DNA from 2 places in the Shewanella sp. ISTPL2 genome. Region 2 is predicted to be linked to the other one. Evidence: predicted binding sites of a transcription regulator. Region 2 holds the regulator's gene; the other holds the start of a gene.
The links. Region 2 encodes sigma-54, which starts transcription at its own class of promoters, with help from an activator protein. Its sites were predicted from a motif close to GTTGGCACGNNNNTNGNNT; they were not measured.
Positions count from the first base shown of each region.

Region 1 (6,745 bases), 1.3 Mb from region 2:
CTGCGTAATAGAAGAATATTGTCGGACTGAGGTTAATATTGGTCTGAAGATTGCTGGTTTTTGTTACTCATTAAAAATTTGAAGCTTAGAAAGTGAGTCACTTGACTGCCAATGCACCCATAGATGAGGTAAATCCAATGCTAAAGCGTGTGATTATTCCCTTAACATTGATAATGTTAGGTGGATGTGTAGCTAAACCGGTTACGCCGCCCAAACCGAGTTTAGTGGATGGCAATGGGTTGCCGCCAACGGCAGTGATTAACCATTTAGCACAGCGAATAGTGACTGAGCTCGTTAAGCAAAATGATGCTTTGCGTTCTGATCAACCTATCGTAGTTGCAACACCAGTATTAGTGGGCGATTTGAATGGCACTAATGCGTTAGCGCAACAGTTACAGCAAGGATTAATGACGTCGCTCCATAGCTTTCAGTTTAATGTGGTGGATTTAAACTTAGCTGATGGCTTGAGAGTCACATCTGACGGGGATTTTATTTTGACGAGAGATTGGCAAAAATTGTCGAAAGATCTTCCTGTTGAACATCTTGTCGTTTCGACTATGAGCGTAGTAACCAATGGTATGGCGATCAATACTCGGATTGTGAACATTAGTAACAATCGCGTGGTATCGGCATCTCAAACTTTTGTGACTCAAAAAGAGTTGGCAAACTACATGCAGCCTTCGGAGCAAATTGTGTCACAAAATGGCATCTTATATCGTCAGGCGAGTCCAGGTATGAATGAAGTGCGTGTTTTAGGAGATGGAAAATGAAACGCTACCTTTTAGTTATTGTGGCGCTAATGCTAACTGGCTGCGCTGCTAAAGATAGATATGTGCAATGGGAAGATGTGCCGCCGCCGAGTTTTCCTAAGTTAACGGCTATAGGATATGCGCCGTTAGCGACTCAACCTGCTAAAGAGCAATCACAAAGAGTGTTGATGGCTATGCAGGCATCAAAAATTGTGGCTTATCGTGAATTAGCGGAACAAGTTTATGGGCAGAAAATAACGGCAAACAGCAGTGTCAGTGATTGGATGTTGACGGACGATAATGTCAAAGCGTCAGTTTCTGGCGTGATCCGCGGCGCACGAGTCGTTAAGAGTTATCCAGCAGGCGAGCATTATGTCACTGAGTTAGAACTTGATTTTTCACAGGTTTGGGCGCTTTATCAACAACAGAACCGTCCACAACGAGTGAAGGAAGTGACGTATTTCTAGCGTTATTGAATGTATGTTCAACAGCATGTATTGAGCCGCGTATTTACGCGGCTTTTCTTTTTGTACAAGACATTAATATCTAATCAGAGCTTAGAAAAGGGAATGCTAAGTGGGAGTGATGCGCTTATTAGGCCTTTAAATCATTGCCTAAACTTGAGATAGTCGAGGTCTTGCCTTTATCGTTATAGGTGAGGCTGGAGGCGTTTCTGCTGGCTTGTAAAGCTTGAGCAAAGCGATTTAAACTCGCTAAATTCATCTCAATTAAACTAGCATTTTGTTCGTTTAATTCTTTGCATTCAGTCAATGCGTCTTTGATCTCGGCCATTTTATGCACGAGTTCGACTTGCTGAGTGAGTAGCGATTTATCACTGTGTTTTGCCAGAATATCATCATTAGTCTTTAGTTCTTTGAGACATTGCGATTTTTCGTTAGCAAGGGAAAGCAGTAAATCGGCGTTTTGGTCAACCAAAGCGCCTTTTTCCTTGAGTATGATTTGCTTAAGAACAGCCAAATGGGCGTGTTGTAGATCTACCAGTTTAGCTATTTCAGTCATAGTTACTCTTTATTTAAGTCATTAAGTTCGGCTTCAAAACTTGCAATATTGGCAGCCAACTTTTCTGGGTCAATTTTATAGCGACCTTCGGCAATAGCTTGTTTGATTTCTGCTACTTTCTTTTGATCAACTTCAGGAAGGCTAGCCATTTTAGTCTGAGCTCCTTGAAGTTGTTGTGCCTGGGCCGTAATGACCACAGAGTCGCTTCTTTGTGGTGTTGTCGATTTTGTAGCAACTTGAGCAGATTGATCGCTGCTCGCTTTCGTTGCGCCTGAACGAACTTGCGCAGTCGTTGCAGTGTTGAGTTTGCTAATATCAATTGCCATTTTAGGCTCCAGCGTCGTGTGTACGGGATTTCTTAACTGGGGTATCGGCAGCTTACAAAAAAGCTTTAGATTATTTTACATTCTTACTTCAACTTCGCCAATGCCTGTGACTATAGCATCTAGTTCTTTGTTTGAACTGCTATTTTTGACTCTGATCCGATCACCTTTATTGCCATCTTGTAGGGCTTCGCCCACTGTTTTTAGCTCGAATGAGCCAGAACGAACGTAGATAGAGACCGAATCATTTTTACAAACGAAGCATAAGTTGTTGCTTAATATGGGATTATCTTTTGCTACTCGTCGTTTTACTCGCACGCCAGCCAATTTACTCGGGTCATCGAATTCGGCACCTCTCAAGCTATTTTGTTCAATGTAACGGACTTCTACTTGACTAGGAGAGATGAGTTCGCCTGGTGCTAAGATTTCGGTTGAGACAACAACGGGGAATAAGATATCCACCCGAACCGAGATATAGATTTGCCAAGGGTAAGCTAAGTCTTGCGTATCACAGCTGACTTTTAAGGTGTTATTACGGCTAATTTCCCTATCGCTAGCCAGTTCAACTTTCATTGGAGACGAACATTGTGACGGCAGCATTCTTGCGTCAACCATCTGTGGCGAAATATTTACTTTGGCATTTTCTGGAACGGATATTTTTTCTGAAATAAGCGCTTTAGCTAATTCTGAGATTGCCGATACGGTGGGGACAATAGGCTCTGCACTCGCAAAAGCGGGCATGAAGAGGGTGAAAAGACTAAAAAAACAGACTAAATTTACTTTCATAATGAAGAGACTAGCTTGTAACGCCAGAATGCACCTATACTTTTATTAAGTTCGAAGCTGACCACTGTAATAATAATTTGCATCACTGTCAGAAGATTGACTCAGTTTCGACTATGTTTATCGATAGATAAGACGTAAGCAATTAATATGCCTATACTCAACTGAGTTATAGGGCCGAACATAAACAGAACAACAAGGCAGAGTTATGTCGAGTATTCTTGATTCAGTCAACAAACGAACCCAGCTCGTTGGACAAAACCGTTTAGAATTACTGCTTTTTAAATTAAACGGTCGTCAACGGTTTGGGATTAACGTGTTTAAGGTGAAAGAAGTACTGCAGTGTCCACCACTGACCACTTTGCCTAAACTTAATCCTTATGTGAAGGGTGTTGCTCATATTCGTGGAACAACCATTTCAGTGATTGATTTGAGTGCGGCAACAGGGGGAAAACCTTTAGCGAGCACTGAAAACTGTTTCATCATTATTTCTGAATATAACCGCAGTGTTCAAGGCTTCTTGGTCAGTTCTGTTGAGCGGATCATCAACATGAATTGGGAAGCGATTATGCCTCCGCCGCAAGGTGCTGGCCGTTATTCTTATCTGACAGCTGTGACTGAAATTGAAGGTGAATTAGTTGAAATTCTCGATGTGGAAAAAATCTTAGATGAGATTTCACCAGTTAAAACGGCTATCAGTGAAGAAGCCAATGAAAAACTGACCCTCGACAGAACTCAGCATTATCATATTATGGTTATTGATGATTCTGCCGTGGCGCGTAAACAAATTATTCGTTCACTCGAGTCATTGAATTTACAAATTGATACCGCAAAAGATGGTCGCGAAGCATTAGACAAGCTTAAAGAGATCGCCAAAGAGATGGATAATGTGGCCGATGAGATCCCCCTCATAATCTCTGATATTGAGATGCCTGAAATGGATGGCTACACCCTGACCGCTGAAATCCGAGATGATCCTAAGCTTAAGCATATTAAAGTGGTACTGCATACTTCGTTAAGTGGTGTATTCAATCAGGCAATGGTTCAAAAAGTGGGGGCTAATGACTTTATCGCTAAGTTTAATCCCGACGAACTGGCTGCTGCTGTGAATAAGCATTTAAGTTTGTAATTGCTGTAGGTTAGTACCTAGATACGCTTTACGCTATAATCTCGACTTTATAACATGATGGTTTCGCACTGATTTTGGTGCTTGCTATAGGATTTAGGATGTGAATGTGCCAAATAAATCACTCGCTGAGGCTGAATATAATCAATTTAGGTTGTTCTTAGAGCAACACAGCGGCATCGTACTGGGTGAAAATAAGCAATATCTTGTGCGCAGTCGTCTTGCTCCTTTGATGGGCAAATATAACCTGCCATCCTTATCTGATGTGGTTAAGCATTCGATGAAGCCTACTGAGCGTGCGCTCAGAGCTGAAGTGATCGATGCTATGACGACCAATGAAACCCTTTGGTTCCGTGATCGTTATCCATTTGAGTTGTTGAATAATGTCCTACTACCTGAATACAGTCGTCTGGGGCGTCCGCTTAAAATTTGGTCTGCGGCTTGCTCGTCAGGCCAAGAGCCATACTCATTGGCTATGACTATTCTTGAGTATCAACAGAAGAAGCCTGGTGCCTTGGCTGGTAGTGCTTCGATTCAAGCAACGGATTTATCTCCTTCCATGTTGGAACGCTGCAAAAATGCCGAGTATGATAGTTTGGCATTAGCGCGTGGTTTATCTGAAGAACGTAAGCGTCAGTTTTTTGATGCATTACCTTCCGGCAATATGAAGTTAAAGGATAATGTAAAGCGGTTGGTGAACTTTAGAGCGCATAATTTGCTTGAGAGTTATAGTCTGCTTGGCAAGTTCGACATTATCTTTTGCCGCAATGTGCTTATTTATTTTGCACCAGAGGCAAAGGCAAAAATTTTGCGGCAATTCGCTGCCGCTCTCAATCCCAAAGGGATTTTATTTCTCGGTGCATCAGAATCTATCGCTGGTTTAACGGACGAGTTTGATATGGTTCGTTGTAACCCTGGCATTTATTACCAGAAAAAGACTTAACTCAGCCGCTCTAAAGAAAATTACCGACAATTGTCGGTAATTTTTTACCCATCACTTGCTCATCCTTGTTGTTATTCTCAAAACTTTCCTGATGTTGGCACATGAATTGCTTTATTTTCGTGAGAACACGAGGAGGCAATTTTATGGCGATCAATTTTGATAATGCACTGGGTGTGCATCAATACACTCTCGGTATTAGAGCGCAGCGGGCTGAAGTTATTTCAAGCAATATCGCTAACGCAGATACGCCACATTACAAAGCCCGCGATGTTGATTTTTCTGCGGCAATGCAGGCCGCTCGAGGCCAACAGCAGCAGCGAAATAGTCTTGAAATGCAAGAGCCAGATAAGCATTTTGGGCTTGCGGAGTTGACTGGGCAATTTGTTAAGTTCCGTGTGCCAAATCAACCCGATACCGGTGATGGTAATACTGTTGATATCCAACAGGAACAATCGGCATTCATGCAAAATGCACTTGAATATCAAATGTCGCTAGGTTTTTTAGACAGTAAGTTTAGTGGCATGAAGAAAGCGTTGAGAGGGGATTAATCATGAGTTTATTTAGCATATTTGATGTTGCTGGCTCGGGAATGTCTGCTCAATCGGTCAGGCTAAACACCACCGCGAGCAACATAGCCAACGCGGATTCCGTCTCGAGTAGTGTAGATAAGACCTATCGTTCTCGTCATCCCATTTTTGAAGCCGAAATGGCTAAAGCCCAAAGTCAGCAACAAGCTTCTCAAGGCGTTGCAGTAAAAGGCATTGTAGAAAGTGATAAACCACTACTGAAAGAATATTCGCCCGATCATCCAATGGCGGATGCGGACGGCTTTATTTATAAACCGAATGTTAATGTCATGGAAGAAATGGCAGATATGATTTCTGCTTCGCGCTCATATCAAATGAATGTTCAAGTCGCTGAAGCAGCTAAGTCTATGCTGCAACAAACACTTGGGATGGGTAAATAACATGTGTTACTTAGGAGGTAAGCTGTGAGCCTCATTAATCAAATTAACCAAGCGTCGGCGCAGACGGCTCAAAATAAGAGTCAGCCAAATGCCGTTACGACGAATTCATCAACCAGCTCAACGGGTAATCCGTTTCTTGATGGCATACGTTTGCCAAAAGAGTCAATAGTACCGGAAGCAAAAAGCCAGCAGTTAACTCAAGATGACTTTTTCTCGTTATTAAGCCAACAGTTATCGATGCAAGATCCCTTTAAGCCCGTCGACAACGACCAAATGATTGCGCAGATGGCATCATTCTCGACGGTTGATGGTATTACTAAGTTGAATAAGGAAATCGTTAATTTAAACGGTGTTATGACATCAAGCCAAGCATTACAGGCATCAGGACTTGTTGGTCGCAAGGTGTTGATCCCAACTGATACAGGTAACATTTCAGCTGAAAGCCCAACAATAAAAGGTGTGATTAGCACGCCAGCTAAAATTCCTGAAGTTACTGTACGTGTTGAGGATGAGAAAGGCCAAGTTGTGACCACCTTTAAAGTTGATGGCAGTAAGGGGGGAAATGTCGATGTTAACTGGGATGGCCTCGATAAAGATGGAAACCCTGTAACCGCAGGTAACTATACGATCAAGGCGAGTGGTTTAGTGGATGGGAAATCCCAAGAATTGCCAGTCTCGACCTATGCTCATGTGACCAGCGTTTCTCTCGGTACGGCCAGTACTGGCGCGATTCTTAACTTGAGAGGCGGTATGGGCATCAAGTTAACCGATGTGTTAGCTGTGTCTGAAACCTAAGTTTGCATAAAAGAATTTTTGCAGTATCCGAATTGGGCG
Region 1 is NZ_JAAPAV010000001.1:4,355,481-4,362,225, forward strand. It holds gene HUB64_RS19315 (FlgO family outer membrane protein) at 138-770, shown strand; gene HUB64_RS19320 (LPP20 family lipoprotein) at 767-1,216, shown strand; gene HUB64_RS19325 (flagella synthesis protein FlgN) at 1,344-1,769, opposite strand; gene flgM (flagellar biosynthesis anti-sigma factor FlgM) at 1,772-2,095, opposite strand; gene flgA (flagellar basal body P-ring formation chaperone FlgA) at 2,171-2,878, opposite strand; gene HUB64_RS19340 (chemotaxis protein CheV) at 3,084-4,004, shown strand; gene HUB64_RS19345 (protein-glutamate O-methyltransferase CheR) at 4,105-4,944, shown strand; gene flgB (flagellar basal body rod protein FlgB) at 5,088-5,492, shown strand; gene flgC (flagellar basal body rod protein FlgC) at 5,495-5,911, shown strand; gene flgD (flagellar hook assembly protein FlgD) at 5,936-6,706, shown strand.
Region 1: flgB (flagellar basal body rod protein FlgB) is a predicted target of sigma-54. The motif match lies at 5,038-5,056, and genes of this name have one in related genera.

Region 2 (6,745 bases):
TTATGCCGACCTCAACGCGCAAGAAGTGCAATTGACCAGTCAGGTAGTAGGAACATATGAAGCAAAATAACGTATTACTTGCCAGCCTAATGCTAATTATGAGCATGAGTGCTTTCGCGAAAGTGGGCGACTTAAAGCAAGAAGTCAAAATTAAAGCTGTGAGCCAAACTGCGGATATCAAAAACAACCAGATTATCTTCTTTGGTCCGGTGGAAGTTACCCAAGGCTCAATAAAAATCCAAGCAAATGAACTGCGTGCATTTTCCGCTGAAGGTGAAAATAGCAAAACTTTAGTCGCCACAGGCAACCCTGCTACGTATAGCCAGATATTAGACGATGGCCGTCCTGCATCGGCTAGCGCGAAAGAAATTCGTTACGATATGGCAAGCCGCACCTTAACTCTGAAAGGTATGGCGTCATTAGATCAAGCAGGTAGCCAAGTTACAGGCAATTTAATCCGCTATAACATGATTCAACAGAAATTGATGGCCGAGAGTACTGGCAGTGGTGACGATCGCGTAATCACTATTATTCAGCCTGAAAACTATCAAGATGATGCTAAATCAGACGCTCCGGCGGATAAACCTGTAAAAAAGCAGGACTCTAAATGACCCAAATCACCTTAAGAGCACAAAATCTGGCGAAAAGTTACAAGAGTCGCCAAGTGGTTAAAGACGTCAGTCTGACGGTAAAAACCGGTCAAGTCGTTGGCCTACTCGGTCCAAACGGTGCAGGTAAAACCACGACCTTTTACATGGTTGTCGGGCTAGTGAAGAGCGATAAGGGACATATCTTTATCGACGATGATGATTTAACCGCAGATCCTATGCATCTGCGTGCCCGCAAAGGCATAGGTTACTTACCGCAAGAAGCCAGTATCTTTCGTAAGCTAACTGTTCATGACAACATCATGGCCGTACTGCAAACTCGTAAAGAACTTAAAAACGAAGAACGAGAAGAAGAACTAGAACATCTGCTCGAAGAGTTTCATATCACCCACATCCGTGACAGCCAAGGCATGTCATTGTCGGGTGGCGAACGTCGTCGCGTCGAAATTGCGCGGGCTTTAGCCGCTAATCCTAAGTTCATTTTGCTCGATGAACCGTTTGCCGGCGTCGATCCTATTTCGGTTATCGACATCAAGAAGATTATCGAACAACTCAAAAGTCGCGGCCTTGGCGTACTGATCACAGACCATAATGTCCGCGAGACATTAGATGTATGTGAACATGCTTATATTGTGAGTCACGGAAACCTGATTGCCGAAGGAACTCCAGCAGAGATCTTAGACAATCAGCAAGTTAGGGCTGTGTACTTAGGTGAACAATTCAGGCTATAGTTAATCGAGCGAAGCCAATGGAGGCAATTTATACCGCCATTGGGCTTCACTCAAGATAATAATAAGCGACCTCATCCAACAATAATAACGTAGGGATCAGCGGTAACATGAAAGCGTCACTCCAGCTCAAACTGGGTCAACAGTTAACCATGACGCCACAACTACAACAGGCTATACGTCTGTTGCAACTGTCGTCATTAGAACTGCAGCAAGAGATCCAGCAAGCATTAGATTCTAATCCCCTTCTCGAGCTGGAAGAGGATCAATTCGACGCCACTAAAACCCCTGTAAACCAAACGCTATCCGATACGGATTTCAGTGAATCTAGCACTCTGCCACCAGAAAAAGACAGCTCCACCATAGATACGGCAGAGTCGCTAACCAAAGAATCCATGCCCGATGAGCTCCCCATGGACACCACATGGGATGAAGTGTTTACCGCCTCCCCAAACTCAGGCCCCGGCGGCAGTCGTGAAGACGATATGCCCTTCCAAGGCGAGACCAGTGAAGGTTTGTACGAACACTTAGAATGGCAAAAAAACCTCACGCCGTTTTCTGAAACCGATTTAGCCATTGCCACCGCCATTATTGATGCCATCGACGATCAGGGCTATCTCACCCAAAGCACTGAAGAAATTCTCGAAGCCATGGGCAATCCTGAAGTTGAGCTTGACGAAGTCGAAGCCGTACTCAAGCGTATTCAGCATTTTGATCCCATAGGCGTTGCCGCCCGCGATTTAAGTGAATGCCTGCTGATCCAACTGTCGCATTTCGCCGCTGATACTCCCAACCTAGAAAACGCCCGTATGCTGATCAAAGATCATTTAGATCTGATCGCCGCCCGAGACTTTAGGTTATTGATGCGTAAGACTAAATTAAAAGAAGATGAATTAAGGGATGGTATAGCACTCATCCAAACCCTCAATCCTCGCCCAGGTTTGTTGATCACGCCCAATAATGACGAATACGTTATCCCAGATGTGTCTGTGTCGAAGAAAAATGGCCGCTGGGTGGTTGAGCTAAATCCTGACTGCATGCCCAAAATCAATGTAAATCAACATTATGCTTCAATGGCGCGCAGCACTAAAAACCAAGCCGATAGCCAATTTATTCGCGGCCATCTGCAAGAGGCTAAATGGTTTATTAAGAGCTTAGAAAGCCGTAACGATACTTTGCTTAAAGTTGCTAATTGCATAGTGCAATATCAGCAAGGTTTCTTTGAGTATGGTGAAGAAGCCATGAAGCCTATGGTGCTTAACGATATTGCCGAAGCGGTAGAAATGCATGAGTCCACCATCTCACGGGTCACAACTCAAAAATACATGCATACCCCTAAGGGACTTTTTGAACTAAAATACTTCTTCTCTAGCCACGTCGGTACTGACGATGGTGGTGAGTGCTCATCCACAGCAATCAGAGCCTTTATAAAGAAACTGGTGGCAGCGGAAAACCAGAAAAAACCATTAAGCGATAGTAAGATGGCACAACTTCTGGCAGAACAAGGGATCAACGTAGCCCGCAGAACCATTGCGAAGTACCGAGAGGCTATGCTTATTCCACCTTCTAATCAGCGTAAAAGTTTATAACCTACAGTGGATATCGGAGGACGTTTCTATGCAAATAAACCTAAGTGGACACCATGTCGAAATTACCGAATCGTTACGTGCATATGTAGAAGAAAAGTTTTCAAAACTTGAACGCCATTTCGAACAGATCAATAATGTGCACGTTGTGCTCAATGTTGAGAAAATGCAACAGATTGCCGAAGCGAGAATAAACCTCATAGGTGGTGAAGTTTTTGCTACTTCAGAGCATGCTGACATGTATGCTGCTATAGACGCCCTGATTGACAAGCTTGACCGTCAGGTTATTAAACACAAAGAGAAGTTAACAAAACACTAATAATGGAACTTTGTACCATACTGCGGCCGGAGTGCACTACCTGCGCCACTCCGGGCAGCAAGAAAAAGGTACTGGAACTCATCAGCGACTTAGTCGCTGCCCAGTACCCGACCCTCTCATCTCAAGAGATATTCGAAAGCCTAGTGGCGCGCGAAAAGATGGGGAGCACAGGTATAGGTAACGGCATCGCCATTCCACATGGTCGACTAGCCGATATAGATCAGCCCATTGCCATACTCATTAAGTGTGAAGAGCCGATAGCATTTGATGCTATCGATAAGCAACCTGTTGATATTTTATTTGCACTACTGGTGCCTGCAGACCAATGTCAGCAGCACTTAAGTACCTTGTCTTGCATGGCCGAAAAGCTGAGCGACAAGCAAATATTAAAGCAATTACGCAAGACGCATGATGAAACGGAACTCTATCAGGTAATCACTGGATGAAACTGGTCATAGTGTCGGGCCGCTCAGGCTCAGGCAAATCTGTCGCCCTTAGGGTACTCGAAGATCTCGGCTATTATTGTGTCGATAACCTTCCTTTGCCATTGATTGGCAGTTTGCTTGAGCAACTCAAAGGCAGTAACGATCTCGTCGCCATCAGTGTCGACGTGCGTAACATGCCTGAGCAGGATAAGGTCTTAGTAAAACAACTCGCTAGCCTACCTCCAGATACTGAGTTAACGAGCTTCTTCCTTAACTCCAGCGATAAAATTCTGCTTAAGCGTTACAGCGAAACCCGCCGTTTGCATCCTTTGTCGAAGAGCCGAGTCTCTTTGCAAGAAGCGATAAAGCTGGAGGGAAAACTGCTCGAGCCTATGTCAAAACTGGTCGATCACTACATAGATACGTCGAATTTGAATATCTATGATTTAAGCGACCAAGTCAGACAAATTCTCCTTGGTAGTGTCGATAAAGAACTCGTGATCAACTTCGAGTCCTTTGGCTTTAAGCACGGAATGCCCACCGAAGCCGACTTTATGTTCGATGTGCGCTTCCTGCCCAATCCCCACTGGGAGTTGGCGCTGCGGCCATTGACTGGCTTAGATGAACCCGTAGCTGAGTTCTTAAATCGTCAACCACTGGTTAATAAGTTCATCTGGCAAATCGAAAACTTACTGGAGACTTGGCTGCCGCACCTCGAGCGTAACAATCGCAGTTATTTAACTGTGGCCATTGGCTGCACAGGTGGACAGCACAGATCCGTTTACGTCGCAGAGCAATTGGCCAAACGCTTTAGTAACGGTAAACATAAAGTTTATGCCCGTCATCGAGAGCTCAATAATGCCAAAGCTTGAACGTCAGATAACCATCTGTAATAAGCTCGGTTTACATGCCCGTGCCGCCACTAAGTTGGTGGTACTGGCTTCCGAGTTTGATGCGACCATCACCTTAATCCAAGGCGATAAACAAGCATCGGCCGCCAGTGTGCTTGGCTTGCTGATGCTTGAAACTGGCATGGGTAAAACCATCAGGCTTATCGCCGAAGGCCCAGATGCAGAGCCGGCTCTCGATGCCATTTGTGCCTTAATCGACGCTAAGTTTGACGAAGCCTGTTAGTTTCACTTCACACTAAGCACTTCATCGTTAGTTTCACTTCATGTCTAGTTTAAAAAACTTGCCATTCAGACATGGCAAAACATTTGTCGCTCGACGATACAAGCCACAGGCGATTACACTAGCGGTCATTGCGCTGGCCTTAACCTTACCTTAGCCGCCTTAATCTGTGTCATCGACTGACGCTTAGTCACCGCTAAATCCTAGCCCAACACTAAGATCTCAAACCAATTTGCCGCACAATGGAGGACAAATGCCCGTAGATAATGCAGAAAACGATCACACCGGACATAGTCTTGACCAGTTAAACCAAGCGCTTAGCAGCGGCATGTTCGTGCATGTGCGTAATATGCTGCAAAAAATGGCCGCCTCAGATATCGCGCTGATCTTAGAATCATCACCGCCAAGTGCCAGACAAGTATTGTGGCAGCTCATCGATCAGGAACAAATAGGCGACATACTCGATGAGTTGAGTGAAGAACTCAAAGACCCACTGATCCGCAGCATGAGCCCTGAGCGAGTCGCGAAAGCGACAGCAAGCATGGACACCGACGATCTCGCCTATATTCTGCGAAGTCTTCCCGACGCCGTTTACAAACAAGTGTTGCAGTCGATGACGGAGCAAAATCGCCTGAGGGTAGAACAAGCCCTATCTTATCCAGATGAGACCGCCGGCAGCTTGATGAACACAGATACTGTCACCCTAAGACCCGATGTGAATATCGATGTGGTGCTGCGCTATCTTCGGCAAAGGGGCAACCTACCCGACACCACAGATACCTTATATGTGGTCGACAAACAGGACAAAGTCCTTGGCGGTGTTAGGCTGGCAGATCTGCTGACTTGCGCGCCAAGCACCACAATTCGCAATATCATGGATCCCAATATTCAAAGTATTCCGGTGAGCATGTCCGACAGCGAAGTCGCGCAGAAATTCGAACGCAATGATTGGGTATCGGCACCTGTCGTCGACAGTGATGGTAAGCTACTCGGGCGTATCACAATCGATGACGTAGTCGATGTTATCCGCGAAGATGCTGAACATTCCATGATGGGTATGGCGGGGATGGACGGAGATGAAGATACCTTTGGTCCAGTGCTAAAAAGTACCCTACGTCGCTCGCTCTGGCTCACGATTAACTTATTCGCCGCCCTGCTCGCATCGTCGGTCAGCAATATGTTTGAAGGCACTATTGAGCAATTTGCCACTATCGCCATCCTAATGACGATTGTCCCTAGCATGGGCGGTGTTGCCGGTAATCAGACCTTAGCCCTCGTGATCCGTGGTATTGCTTTAGGCCATATCGGCCAAAGCAACGCCCGCTGGCTTATCGGTAAAGAGCTATCTATTGGTTTTCTCAATGGCTTGATGTGGTCTATTTTAGTCTTTGTCGCCGTGTGGCTATGGAAGGATGATATGGCACTGGCGGGATTAATTGGTAGCGCTATGCTGATCAATATGACAGTAGCTGGGCTTGCAGGTGCGAGTATTCCATTGATTTTAAAACGACTTAAAATCGATCCTGCCCTCGCTGGCGGTATGGTGCTCACCACAGTCACTGACGTGGTTGGCCTGTTCGCCTTCCTCGGGTTAGCGACGCTCTACCTGATGAACTAACGCTTTAACAGTTTAAGCTAACCACAGAACGGCACTCCAAAGGTGCCGTTTTTTATCCCACTGGAAAACTAAAGAAGGCTATTTTGCCGGAGGTTGAAAACCATAACTGCTCAGAATCGCTTGGCCTTTTGTCGATAGAATAAACTCGGCTAACGGCTTAGCGGCAGTATTAGCGCCTTGCAAAACCAGTAAACCATAGTCGGCACCCACGGCGAGTTCCTGCGGTAAGTCTATGATTTGTAAACTCGGCACTTCTTTTTTAGCCAGCACAGCATTAGTGCAATAGGTTAAAAAGATATCCGCTTGCTTGTTTTCCATCACCCAGCCATA
Region 2 is NZ_JAAPAV010000001.1:3,079,456-3,086,200, reverse strand. It holds gene lptC (LPS export ABC transporter periplasmic protein LptC) at 1-70, shown strand, start outside; gene lptA (lipopolysaccharide transport periplasmic protein LptA) at 57-611, shown strand; gene lptB (LPS export ABC transporter ATP-binding protein) at 608-1,339, shown strand; gene HUB64_RS13425 (RNA polymerase factor sigma-54) at 1,447-2,925, shown strand; gene hpf (ribosome hibernation promoting factor) at 2,954-3,241, shown strand; gene ptsN (PTS IIA-like nitrogen regulatory protein PtsN) at 3,244-3,687, shown strand; gene rapZ (RNase adapter RapZ) at 3,684-4,538, shown strand; gene HUB64_RS13405 (HPr family phosphocarrier protein) at 4,525-4,800, shown strand; gene mgtE (magnesium transporter) at 5,051-6,415, shown strand; gene HUB64_RS13395 (molybdate ABC transporter substrate-binding protein) at 6,494-6,745, opposite strand, start outside.